Linked DNA regions of Eleftheria terrae. The protein of the gene in region 2 binds, or shares a complex with, the protein of the main gene of each other region. Links are inferred from orthologs where the notes say so. Each region holds a gene or a part of one and is shown on either strand. Other genes may lie near its edges.

What was found.
Region 1: the proteins of dsbD (region 2) and N7L95_RS09630 are in contact, whole or in part, in a crystal structure (PDB 1JZD), measured with the Escherichia coli proteins. The link is inferred for Eleftheria terrae from one-to-one orthologs.

The regions. Positions count from the first base shown.
Region 1 is NZ_CP106951.1:2,202,611-2,210,278, forward strand. The notes cover bases 2,062-4,788. They hold N7L95_RS09630 (DsbC family protein), read right to left. Parts: upstream 3,920-4,788; coding sequence 3,203-3,919; downstream 2,062-3,202. Other genes in these bases: N7L95_RS09620 (M61 family metallopeptidase), read right to left, coding at 2,062-2,459; N7L95_RS09625 (DUF3429 domain-containing protein), read right to left, coding at 2,491-2,946; N7L95_RS09635 (FAD-dependent monooxygenase), read right to left, coding at 3,940-4,788. In the rest of the region: N7L95_RS09615 (DUF3108 domain-containing protein), read right to left, coding at 1-723; more of N7L95_RS09620, read right to left, coding at 720-2,061; more of N7L95_RS09635, read right to left, coding at 4,789-5,049; N7L95_RS09640 (AsmA family protein), read left to right, coding at 5,133-7,580; N7L95_RS09645 (MOSC domain-containing protein), read left to right, coding at 7,577-7,668. UniProt on the Escherichia coli protein: Acts as a disulfide isomerase, interacting with incorrectly folded proteins to correct non-native disulfide bonds.
Region 2 is NZ_CP106951.1:3,961,791-3,966,640, reverse strand. Bases 1,491-4,468 are described here. They hold dsbD (protein-disulfide reductase DsbD), read right to left. Parts: upstream 3,996-4,468; coding sequence 1,986-3,995; downstream 1,491-1,985. Other genes in these bases: N7L95_RS17635 (ABC transporter permease), read right to left, coding at 4,347-4,468; cutA (divalent-cation tolerance protein CutA), read right to left, coding at 4,001-4,339; N7L95_RS17655 (amino acid ABC transporter substrate-binding protein), read left to right, coding at 1,491-1,500. In the rest of the region: N7L95_RS17660 (DUF6630 family protein), read right to left, coding at 1-160; more of N7L95_RS17655, read left to right, coding at 589-1,490; more of N7L95_RS17635, read right to left, coding at 4,469-4,850. UniProt on the Escherichia coli protein: Required to facilitate the formation of correct disulfide bonds in some periplasmic proteins and for the assembly of the periplasmic c-type cytochromes.

The DNA.
Region 1 (7,668 bases), 1.8 Mb from region 2 along the record:
GTAGCGCATCGGCGCCAGGCCGTCCGGTGTGATGAGGCCGTCGCTGCTCATGCGCCGGCTCATCAAGGGCGCGAAGCTGGGGCCGATCATCACCTCCACATGCACCTGGTAGTGCTCGTCCTGCTTGACCCATTCGACCTGGGCGCTGCCATGCACGTCACCCCGGTAATAGCCGAACAGCTTGTAGCTCATGCGGGTGGAGGGCGGCCATTCGAAGGCCGGGCCGCTGGCACTGGCCGCATCGGCGACCGCGGGCACGGCGGCCGGCTCGCTGGCAGCCTCCTCGGCCATGGAGGCCGAGGCCTCCGGCTGTGACGCAGCGGGCGGCGCCTGCGCCACCGCTGTGCCGTCGCTGGCGGCCGGCTCGGTCGGCACCGGTTCGGCTTCGCTGGCCGGCGGTTCCGGCCTGTCGGCGGGTTCAGCGTCCGCGGCGCTGGCCACGGCCGCCGGGGCAGCCGCCGGCGTCTTGACAGCGGCCGGTGGCCGCGGGGCCGGCGGTAGCGCCGCGGGTGCCGCGGGCGGGGGTGGCGGGGCAGTGGGCGTCAACTGGCGGGTGTACATCGCCTGCAAGCGATCCGGCCCGTTCGACTGGCCCGGCGCCGGCAGGCGTTGCGCCAGCTCGCGGGTGAGCCACAGGTGCAGCAAGGCCACCACCAGCACCAAGGGCAACAGGCCCCAGCGGCGGCGGGCCCGCCGCAGCGGCGCCGAGGCCGGGGGGCTCAACGGCCCTTCAGCCATGCCTCTCGCAAGGCCTGTGCGTCGGCCCCGGCCGAGGATGCCGGCGCCAGCACCACCGGACCGGTCTGCCGTGCCTCAGGCAGCTGCAGGCGCAGGCGCAACAGGCGCTGGTCGCGGGCCACCAGCAGCTCCATGGGCTGGCCTTCGCGCGCCAGCAGCGGCAGGTCATCGAGCTTGCGCAGGCGCCAGTCGCCCACGCCGAGCACTTCGTCGCCCGCCGCCAGTCCGGCCTGCTCGGCCGCACCGCCCCGCATCACCGCCTTGACCTGCACGCCACCCGCCGTATCGGCCGACCGCAGGCCCAGGCGTTGCGCCAGCGGCGCCGGCTGCAGGCTCCAGCCGACGGCCACCGCCTTCAGCAGCGGCTCCAGCGGCAGGTCCTGCGTGCCATGCACCCAGCGCGACAGCTCGCGGGCATACGAGCGGCCCGCCACCTGCTTCAGCGCTGCGGCGATGTCGGCTTCCGACACCGGCCCCCCGGCCGAGCGCTGCCACAGCTCGGCCATCACCTGGTCGAGCGAGCCGCGGCCTTCGCTGCGCAGGCTCAGGTCCAGCGCGAGCGCCACCAGCGAGCCCTTGGTGTAGTAGCTGACGGTGGCATTGACGCTGTTCTCGTCCTGCCGGTAGTACTTCACCCAGGCGTCGAAGCTGGCCTGCGCGACGCTCTGCACCTCGCGCCCGGGCGTGGCGAGCACGCCGCTCACCGTCTTGGCCAGCAACTTCAGGTAGCGCGCCTCGTCGATCAGCCCGGCGCGCACCAGGAACAGGTCGTCGTAGTAGGAGGTGAAGCCTTCGAAGAACCACAGCAGCTCGGTGTAGTTCTCGCGCGTGTAGTCGTAGCGCGCGAACTCGGCGGGCCGCAGGCGCTTGACGTTCCAGGTGTGGAAGTACTCGTGGCTGATCAGGCCCAGCAGGGTCACATAGCCTTCGCTCTGGCTGCTGTCGCCCAGCCGCGGCAGGTCGCGCCGCCCGCAGATCAGCGCGGTACTGGCGCGGTGCTCCAGGCCGCCATAGCTGTCGTCCACCGCGTTGAGCAGGAAGACGTAGCGCTTGAACGGCGGGCGCTTGCGGCCATGCCAGAAGGCGATCTGCGCTTCGCAGATGCGGCGCGCGTCCTGCAGCAGCCGGCTGCCGTCAAAACCGGGCAGCGCCCCCGCGACCACGAACTCGTGCGGCACGCCGCCGGCCTTGAATTCACCCCGCCAGAAGCTGCCCAGTTCCACCGGGTGGTCGACCAGCTCGTCGTAGTCGGCCGCCTCGTAGCTGCCCTGGCCGCGGCCGTCCACCTGCAGTGCCGGCAGCGCGGTGGCCACTTGCCAGCCACGCGGCAGGCCGCGGATCTCGACGCGCTGGGGCTCTTGCTCGCGGCCCTCCACTCTCAGGAAGACGCTGGTGCCGTTGAAGAAGCCGCGGCTCGCGTCGAGGAAGGCCGCCCGCACCGAGGTGTCGAAGGCGTAGACCTGGTAGCTGATGTCGAGCGCCGCGCGGCCTTGGCAGCGCAGCAGCCAGCTGGTCTTGTCGAGCTGCTCGGGCACCAGCTCCTGGCGGCCCTGGCGGGCGCTCAGCTGCTGCAGGTGGCGGCCGAACTCCCGCACCAGGTAGCTGCCGGGAATCCACACCGGCAGCGACACGCGCTGCTCGGCAGCCGGTTGCTCGATGCGCAGGCTGACGCGGAACAGGTGCGCGTTCAGGTCCAGGGGTTCGATGCGGTAGGCGATCATCGTCTTGGCACTCGCTTCACGACCCGCGGGCTCAAGTGCCCGCGGCAGCCAGGAAACAGCTCAGGCTGCCGACCGCCGTCTGGCGAAAACGCAGCACAAGCCAGGAAGCCGCGCCATGGCGCGGATAGACGCGGCGGTCCACCGCGTAGCAGGCGACCAGCATGACACCCAGCACCACCAGCCCGGCATGGGGCGGCATGACCACTGCCACCCAGCCCACCAGCGCCGGCACCACGCCCCAGGCATACAAGGCGGGCGAAGGCACCGCCTGGCGCATGCCCAGGCCCCAGTGCACGCCGCCCAGGCTGGCCAGCACCATGCCGGCATAGACCGCCAGCGGTCCCGCGACATGTGGCACCACCTGCCGGTGCACCAGCCACACCAGCGCGGCCCCCAGCACAAACGGAAGCAGGCCGGCGTAGCCCAGCTTCAGGGCGACGGGGTTGGGCCCCTGCGGGGCGGCCGCCCGGTTCGCTGCACCACTCAATGCGCTTCTCCATGGATGACAAGGTGGAGCCGATTGTCGCCGCTGCGCTTGGGCCCTGCCACCGACGCCGCGATGGCGGCGACGCGCCGGCGCGACGCCCGGCTGCCTGGCCGTGGCCGCCGGTCGGGCAGCCGAGGGGCCGAAGCCGCCGGCCAGCCCATGGGTCAGCGATGCCGGCGATGGGCTGCGGGAGCCAGGCAGGAGCACAAAACAAAACCGCGCCCCAGGGCGCGGTCGTGCCGGCAGGACCTCGGGATCAGGGATTGGCGACCTGGGCCAGCTGGGCCTCGATCTGCTCGGTGCTCATCGCGCCGGGCACACGGGTGCCGTCCTCGAACACCAGCGCCGGCGTGCCGTTGACACGGTGCTTGCGGCCCAGCTCGGTGTTGCGCGCCACCGGCGTGTTGCAGCCAGCCGGCGCGGCGGCCGGCGCAACGCCGCGGATCATCCAGTCCTGCCAGGCCTTGGTGCGGTCCTTGGCACACCAGATCGCGTTGGACTTGGTGGTGGAGTCGGGCGCGAGGATGGGGAACAGGAAGGTGTAGACGGTGACGTCCTTGACGTTCTGCAGGTCCCGCTCGAAGCGTTTGCAGTAGCCGCAGTTGGGGTCCGCGAAGACGGCGATCTTGCGCTTGCCGGAGCCGTTCTTCCAGACGATGGCGTCCTGCAGCGGCAGGCTGGCGAAGTCGATCGCGGTGAGCTTGTTGACGCGCTCCTGGGTCAGGTTCTTCTTCGCGCGGGTGTCGACGATCTCGCCCTGGATCAGGTAGTTGCCCTCGGCGTCGGTGTAGACCACCTCGTTGCCGAGCCGCACCTCGTACAGCCCGTTGACCGCGGTCTTGCTGACTTCGTCGATCTTCGGCAGGTTGGGCAGGCGCTCGGCCAGGTTCTTGCGGATGGTGGCCTCCTGCGCAATGGCAGTGGTCGCAAGAAGAAGCAGGGAGGCGGTGGCGACCGCACGGCGCAGCGTCATGGGCATTGCTGGAGCTTTCGTCAGGAGTCGAGCGCGCGGCCGGTCAGCCAGCGCTTCAGGGGGGTGAGGTGATTGACTAGAGTCAGGCCGCGGTTGCGGAGTTCCCGCCATGGTGCCGCCTCCGCGGCGAAGAGGTGCAACAAGCCGTCGGTGACACGGCCCATCGCCCAGGTCGGCACGGTGCGCGCACGCTCGTAGCGCCGCAGCAGCTTCTCGTCGCCACAGGAGCGCCAGGACTCGCGCTCGCGCAGCACGCGCGTCAGCACTTCGACATCGGCCAGACCCAGGTTGAGGCCCTGCCCGGCGAGCGGGTGCACCACATGCGCCGCATCGCCCAGCAGCACCCAGCCCGGGCCGCTCCAGCGATCGGCCTGTGCCAGCGCCAGGGGCCAGGCCGCCCGCGGCGACTGCAGGCGCAGCCGGCCGGCGCCGTCGCCGCAGGCCGCCTGCAGTGCCTCGGTGAAGGCATCGTCGTCGAGGGCCATGAGGTCCGCGGCGCGCTGCTCCGGCAGCGACCACACCAGGCCGTAGCTGCGCTCCGGCTCCGGCAGGCCGAAGGGCAGCAAGGCGAGGATGTCGGGCGAGCGGAACCACTGCCTCGCGACGCCGCGGTGCGGTTGGTCCGAGACCAGGCGGGCAGCAATCGCGGTCTGGCCATAGCCATGGCGCTGCCACTGCACGCCGCGCGCCTCGCGCTCGGCCGAGGCCTTGCCTTCGCAGATGGCGGTCAAGGCGGCGCGCGGCGCGGCCTCGACCTCGGTGACATGGGCCTGGAAGCGGACCGCCTGCGACAGCGCGGCCTCCAGCGCCGCCGCATCGGCAATCCAGGCCAGCTCACCGACACCCTGCTCCCAGGCGGTGAACTCGAGCAGCCCGCCCGGCGACGCATCGCCCGCGACGCGCATCTCGTAGACCGGCGTGGCGGCATGGGCCGGCAGCCCGTCCCAGACCTTGAGCGCCCGCAGCAACGCGACCGACTTCGCACTCAGCGCGTAGGCCCGCACGTCCGGCTCGGCCGGCGGTGCCGACGGACGGCTCAGCGCCACATGCAGCCCGAGCCGGGCAAGGCTGAGCGCCAGCGTCTTGCCGACGATGCCGCTGCCCTGTATCGAAACGTCATATGCGTTCATTGCGAGGCATTGTAGGCGGGCGGTCGCTGTCTGCCGACGGAGCGCGTGGCGCCTTGCACCCGGCTCTCGGCACAATAAGCCGCATGCAAGGAAAACAAAGAACGTGGATCAAACGGGCCCTGCTGGCCCTCGGTGCGCTGCTGCTGGTGCTGCTGGCGGTGGCGGCCTGGCTGGTGGCGACCTTCGACGCGAACCGGTACAAGGGCACCCTCGTCGAATGGGTGCGCGAACACAAGCAGCGCACGCTGGCCATTGACGGCCCGGTGGCGCTGAGCGTCTTTCCGCGCCTGGAAGTCACGCTGCGCCAGGTCTCCCTGAGCGAGCACCGCCGGGCCGACGAATTCCTGCGGGTGGAGGAGGCGGCACTGGCGGTGGAGGTGCTGCCGCTGCTGCGCCAGCAGCTGGTGGTCGAGCGCATCGCGGCACGCGGCCTGCGCCTGAGCTACACCCGCGATGCCGAGGGCCGGCGCAATATCGACGACCTGTTGCGCCCGGAGCAACCCGACTCGCCCGATGAGCCGCGCGACCGCCCACCGCCGCAGTTCGACATCAAGTCGGTCCAGCTCGACGATGTGCGCCTGCGCATCGGCGACGTGCCGGCCAAGCTGCGCGGCGAAGTGGGCCTGCACTCGCTTTCGCTCGGCCGCCTGGCCGACCGCACCGAATCGCCGCTGCAGCTCGACGCCCAGCTGGGCCTGCAGGAGCCCGCGGTGGAGGGACGGCTGAAGCTCGACACCCGCCTGTGGCTGGACCTGGCCACCGGATCCATCGACCTGCGCGGCACCGAGTTGAACTGGCAAGGGCATGCGTTCGGCGTGCGCGACCTCGACACCCGCCTGAGCGGCACCCTGTCCTACCAGGGCCAGCAAGGCGCCGTGCGCGCCGAAAACCTGCAGCTGGAGAGCCGCGCGCTGCTGGGCGGGCTGCGGCTGGAACCCGCCACGCTCACGCTGGCGCGCTTCGGCTACGAGCCCCAGGCCAAGGTGCTGACCATCGAGCAGCTGGCCCTCAAGCTCAAGGCGGTGCGCGACAAGCAGCCCATCGACGCCAGCCTGCAATGGCCGCGGCTGCAGGTGCAGGGCCAGTCGCTCAGCGGCAGCGCATTGTCGGGCGAGCTGGCGCTGGGCGGCGCCCAGCCTTGGAAGGCCAGCTTCCGCTCGGCCGCCCCGAGCGGCAACTTCGATGAGCTGCGCCTGCCGGGCTTCGAAGCCACGCTGGCCAGCAGCGGCAGCCGGCAGCTCTCCGGCACGGTGCACGCCGAAGTGGGCATCCAGCCGGCCAAGGCGGCGCTTGCGCTTGAAGCGCTGAAGGTGCAGGCACGGCTGCAGGACCCGTCGCTCAAGCCCCTGGCGGTCACGCTGGAGGGCCGCCTGGCCGGCTCGACGCAGTCGGCGCAATGGCGACTGGCCGGCGCTTTGAACGACAACCGCTTCCACACCGAAGGCCAGGCCCTCTTCGCCGGCACCGTGCCGACGCTGAAGGCCAGCGGCGACTTCACCAGCCTCGACCTCAACACCCTGCTGCCCGAGCCGGCGCCGGCCCCCGCCGCGCAGCCGGCCCCCAAGGCGCCGGCCGCTGTGGCCGATACGCCAGTGGACCTGTCGCCGCTGCGCCAGCTGCAGGGCAGCCTGTCGCTCAAGGCGGGCAGCCTGGTGTGGCGGCCCTACGAGTTGAAGGACGCCCGCATCGAGGCCACGCTCGAAGGCGGCATGTTGCGCGTCAGCACGCTGGCCGGGCGCATCTGGGGCGGCAGCATCGCCGCCAGCGCATTTGCCGATGCACGGGCGCAGCGGGTGATGCTCAAGGGCAGCGGCGAGAACATCGACATCGATGCCGCCTTGCGCGACGTCGCCCGCAAGGACCTGATGGAAGGCCGCGGCCGCATCACGCTGGACCTGGAGGCCGCCGGCAAGAGCGTCAACGAGATGAAGTCGCGCCTGGCCGGCCAGGCGGCGGTGCAGCTGCGTGACGGCGCCATCAAGGGCATCAACCTGGCCCGCACGCTGCGCGAGGCCAAGGCGGCCCTTGGCGCCCGCCAGGACCGCCAACAGCAGGCCCGCCAGACCGAGAAGACCGACTTCTCCGAACTGAGCGCCAGCTTCCAGGTGGCCGAAGGCGTGGCGCGCAACCGCGACCTGGACGTCAAGAGCCCCTTCCTGCGCCTGGGCGGCGAGGGCGCGATCGACATCGGCCGCAGCAGCATCGACTACCTGCTGCGCGCCAGCGTCGCCAACACCAGCAAGGGTCAGGGCGGCGACGATCTGGCGGCGCTGCGCGGCCTGACCGTGCCGGTGGCCCTCAGCGGCCCGCTGCAGGCACCGGCGTGGCAGGTGCAGTGGTCGGCGGTGGCCGCCGCGGCCGCGGAAGCCGCAGTGAAGAACAAGCTGGAGGACAAGCTCAGGGACAAGCTGGGCCTGGAGGCCGCACCACCGCCGCCGGCGGCCGCGTCGTCGCCAGGCGGCAAGCAGGACGCCAGGAAGGCGGCTCGTGAACAGCTGAAGGAACAACTCCTCAAGGGGCTACTCAAGTGAGCGAACCGAACTTCGTCGTCTCGGGCCTGTACGTCTACCCGATCAAGTCATGCGCGGGCGTGTCGCTGCCCGAGTCCCTCATCGTCGA
Region 2 (4,850 bases):
TCGCGGCACTGTCGCTCCAGCGCAGGTCGGTGTGCTTGCGCCGGTAGGCGTCGGGCCGCGCTCGGGCAGCCAGCACCTCCTCCGCCATCACACGCGCCCGATCCGGCGGCAGGCGGCCAGCGCCGAGGCGATAGATCAGTTCCAGCAGTTCTTCTTCCAAGCTTGTCTTTCCCGGTGAGTGGCGCACGCGCATGGCGTGCCATTGCGGCATGTTGGCCTTCGATGATCCCAGCAATGCGGCCGGTGTGCGCGTTGCCGCCGCTGCGCAGGCCGTCGAAGCGCTCCCCCAGGGGCGCTTCTTCCGATCCCCGCCGCTGGGCCGGCGATCGATCGCGCCCACGGCACGCCAGCTACGGCCCATGGGCCTCAGCACCCTGGCCTGTCTCGCTGGAATAAATCTCCAAAGCCTCCTTGGCCGGCCATCGATCTACCCCCTCAAACGAAGGGATGGCGAACGTTTCACTAGTAAAACTTTTATCAACGCTCTGAATATTCTGCCGCGACGCCTATGATGCCGCCCTTTCCTGACCCGGCAGGCCGCCTCATGAGGGCGGCCCTGCCGCACGCAACTCGAAGAAAGAACAGCGCATGAAAGCTTCTACCTGGGGGCGCCAGCTGGCTGGCGCGATGCTCACCGTCCTGGCCGTCTGCAGCGCCCAGGCGCAGGCCAGCACCGACACCTTGTCGCGCATCCGCGATCGCCGCAGCATTTCGCTGGGCGTGAGCGATGTCGACCGGCCGTTCTCCTACCTCGACGCGTCCAAGCAGCACACCGGCTATTCCGTGGAGCTGTGCCTCGCTGCGGTGGAAGAGATCAAGCGCGAACTGAAGCTGCCCGACCTGAAGGTGAACTTCGTGCCGGTCACCACCGCAGAGCGGCTGCCACGACTGCAGTCCGGCGAGATCGACCTGGAGTGCGGCTCTTCCACCAACACCAAGGCACGCCAGGCGCAAGCCGACTTCAGCTACACCATCTTCGTGGCGGGCATGCGGGTGCTGGTGCCCAAGGGCACGAAGATCGAGACGGTGAAGGACTTCGACGGCCTGCCGGTGGCCGTGAGCAAGGGCACGACCTCCGAGAAGCTGTTCAACCAGCTGCAAGGCTCCGGCGAGGCGCGCATGCAGCTGCAGCAGTACGCCAGCAACCGGGAAGCCTTCCAGGCCCTGCGCCAGGGCAAGGCCCGCGCCTTCCCGCAGGACGATGCGCTGCTGCTGGCCCTGGCCTCCGGCGACAAGGCACTCGACGCGCTGGGGCTGAGCAGCATCACGCTGTCCGTCGAACCCTACGGCATCATGATGCGCAAGGGCGACGCCAAGCTCGGCGAGCTGGTCGACCGCACCCTGGCACGGCTCTATGCAAGCGGCGACATCCAGAAGCTCTACAAGAAGTGGTTCACCACCGACGAGCTGAACATTCCGATGAACCGCCTGACCCGCGACAGCTTCATGCGGCCGAACAAGGAAGCCGGCGTGGCGATGCTGCTGGGTTACTCGATCTGAGCGCAGCGCCTTGCGCTGGTTCTGCCAAAGGCCGCAGCTGCGGCCTTTTTGCCGTCTGGCCGCAACTGCGGCCTTTTTGCCGTCTGGCCGCCAGGGCCTGTGCTGCCGGGCGTGACGGCACGGCCGCTGGCCTGCCGTCGCAGCCACAGCCACAGCCACAGCCGATCCATGTTCGCCGCTCATGATCTCGTCATGCCGCGGCACACGCGGTGTTTCCTGGCCGATGCACCACGATGCCATGGCCCAGAAGCAAAAAAGCCAACCTTTCGGTTGGCTTTTTCACTGCGGCCAGTGCCGCTGTATTTGGTTGCGGGGGCAGGATTTGAACCTACGACCTTTGGGTTATGAGCCCAACGAGCTACCAGACTGCTCCACCCCGCGACAGAGATGAGACTATAGCATATGTTCTTTATCTCGCGCTAGTGCTTCGTCCCAAAAAATAGAAATAGCGTCCGACGGGCCCGTGTTCCGTCCTCGTGCCTCGATCAGAGCCCGGCAGCGGCCAGCGTTTCGACAAAGCGGTCTGCCGACTGGAAGCCGATCACCCGTGCCTCGCGCAGCTCGCGGCCTTGCGCATCGAAGAAAAGCGTGCCGGGCGGCCCGAACAGCCCGAAGCGCTTCAGCAAGGCGCGATCGGCCTCATTGTTGGCGGTGACGTCCGCCTTGAGCAGCAGCGCACCTGCCAGCTTGTCCCGCACCCGCGGGTCGGTGAAGGTGAAGCGCTCCATCTCCTTGCAGGAAACGCACCAGTCAGCATAGAAGTCGAGCATGACCGGCCGCCCTGCGCTGGCCAGCGCCTGGTCCAGCTCTGCCACGCTGCTGACCTTGCCAAAGACCGGGCCGGCCGAGGCGGCCGTGGCGGCGCCTGCCGACGGCACCCGTGCCGCCAGATGGCCCAGCGGCTGCAGCGGATCGCGCCCGCCCGAGGCCGCGCCGACGAGCTGCATGGCCCCCAGGACCGCCAGCACCACGCCCAGGCCTTTCAGCAGCTTGTCGGTGCCACGTGCGCCGCCGTGCAGCGGATCGAACACCCGCAGGTAGACCGCGCCGATCAACAGGAAGCTGCCCCACGACACCATGGCCGCCCAGCCCGGCAGCACCGGCTGCACGATCCACAAGGCCACCGCGATCAACAACGCGCCGAAGAAATGCTTCACGTGCTCCATCCAGGCGCCCCCCCGTGGCAGCCAACGACCCGAGGATGCGCCAATCAGCAACAGGGGCACGCTCATGCCGGCAGCCAGCATGAACAGGGCCAGACCGCCCATCAGCACGTCGCGAGTCTGGCTGATGTAGACCAGCGCACCGGCCAGCGGTGCCGCCACGCAGGGGCTGACGATCAAGGCCGACAGGCCCCCCATCAGGAACACGCCGCCCATGCTGCCGCCGGGCAGGCGCCCCGACACCTTGGAAAGCCGCTCGCGCCAGGCGGTGGGCAGCTGCAACTCATAGAAGCCGAACATCGACAGCGACAGCAGCACCAGCAACGCCGCGAAGACAATCAGCACCGGCGGCGTCTGCAGATGGGCAGCCAGCCCCTCCCCGGCCAAGGCCGCGGCAATGCCGAAGGCGGTGTAGACGAGCGCCATGCCGAGCGAGTAGCTGGCCGCCAGCAGCAGGCCGCGGCCTCGCCGGGAACTGCCGCGCTTGCGATCCGCCTGCCCGACGATGATGGAGGAAAGGATGGGCAGCATCGGCCACACGCAGGGCGTCAGCGACAAGCCCAGCCCGGCAACGAAGAAGGCCAGTGCCACGGTGGAGAGGCGGCCCGAGCGCAAGACGCGCTCGATCGCGCCGGCCTCGTCCGCCGGACGGGCGCCGGCGGCCCCTGCACCGGCGGTGGCCGCCGGCGTTGTTCCCGGTGCCGTCGCTGCCGATGCCGCAGGCTGCGCCTCGGATGCCGGCAGCGCCGAAACGCGGGCACCGCCCGTGCTGGCCGCGGGGCTGCGGCCCAGCATGCCCCCCAACAGGGCACCGACCCCGGGGGCGGCCTTGCCGCCGGCGCGTGGCGACGCCCCGTCGCTCACCACGCTGACGGCATTCACGCCGCCGCCGAAGGCCAGCAACCGCACTTCGGCATGGTGCTGCATCGGCGGATAGCACAGCCCCTTGTCGGCGCAGCCCTGGCTGGTGACGCTCAGCAGGAAGGGCCCTTTCGCCTGCTCCACCGGCAGCTTGATCAGCAAGCGGCCCCGGTGCGTCTCGACGTCCTTCTTGAAGGTGTCGTCGTATTTCACCTTGCCCGCCGGCATCTGCGCCGGTGCCAGCGTGGCGGCCGGTGCCGCTTCGAACTTGAATTGCTCGTGGTAGAGGTAGTAGCCCTCGGCGATCTCGAAGATCAGCTCGACGCTGCGGTCGTCGAGCGCACGCGCGGAAAACTGGAAGGCCTGGTCCGGCTCCAGGAATTCCTCCTCTGCACGCACCTGCCCCGTGGCACCGAGCAACAGGGCCACCAAACCCAGCAGCGCGGCAAGATACCTCCAACGACCCGTCATCCGACTCACTCCTGTTCTGTTTCTCTGACCATCCACCGCAGATAGGGTTCCAGGCCATCGGCGATGCCGGTGGCGATGAGCTCCGGCACTTCATAAGGATGCAATTCCGGCAGCCGCGCCTTGAGCTGCGGCCAACGCTGCCCGGTGGTCTTCAGCAGCAGCAACCATTCGGCGCTTTCCTGCAGCTGGCCTTGCCACCAGTAGAGCGAGCGCACACCCGGCACCACGTTCACGCAAGCCACCAGGCGCTCTTGCAGGAGCTGGCGGGCCAGGTGCCGCGCAGCATCCTCGCTGTCGATGGTGGTGAAGGCCAGCAGGCTGGCATCGGCGCAGGGCGAGTTCATGCCTGCCTCACTTGAAGAATCGACGCCGCGTCAGCACCAGCGCCAGGTAGTAGCCCACCACCGCGTAGCCCAGCATCAGGGCCAGCGGCCGCAGCCAGTGGGCCGGCATCTCGCCGATGACGAGCGGTCGCACCAGTTCCACTGCGGCCGCCAGCGGCAGCAGGCGGGCCAGCGTTTCGAGCCAGTCGGGCAGCTGCTCCAGCGGGAAGTAGATGCCGGACAGGAAGGTCATCGGCGTCAGCACCAGCGTGAAGTAGTAGGTGAAGAAGTCATAGCCCTTGGCCAGCGCATTGAAGACCAGCGCGATCGAGGAGAAGGTGATCCCCACCAGGAACAGCACTGGCAAGGCCAGCAACAGCGTCGGCTGGCGGCTGATGCCCAGCAGCACGAGCACCAGGGCGATCGCCACCGCCGAGAACAGCGACTTCATGGCCGCCCACAGCATCTCGGCCAGCACGATGTCGTCGAGGGCCACCGGCGCGTTCATGATGCCGTCCCACGTCTTCTGCAC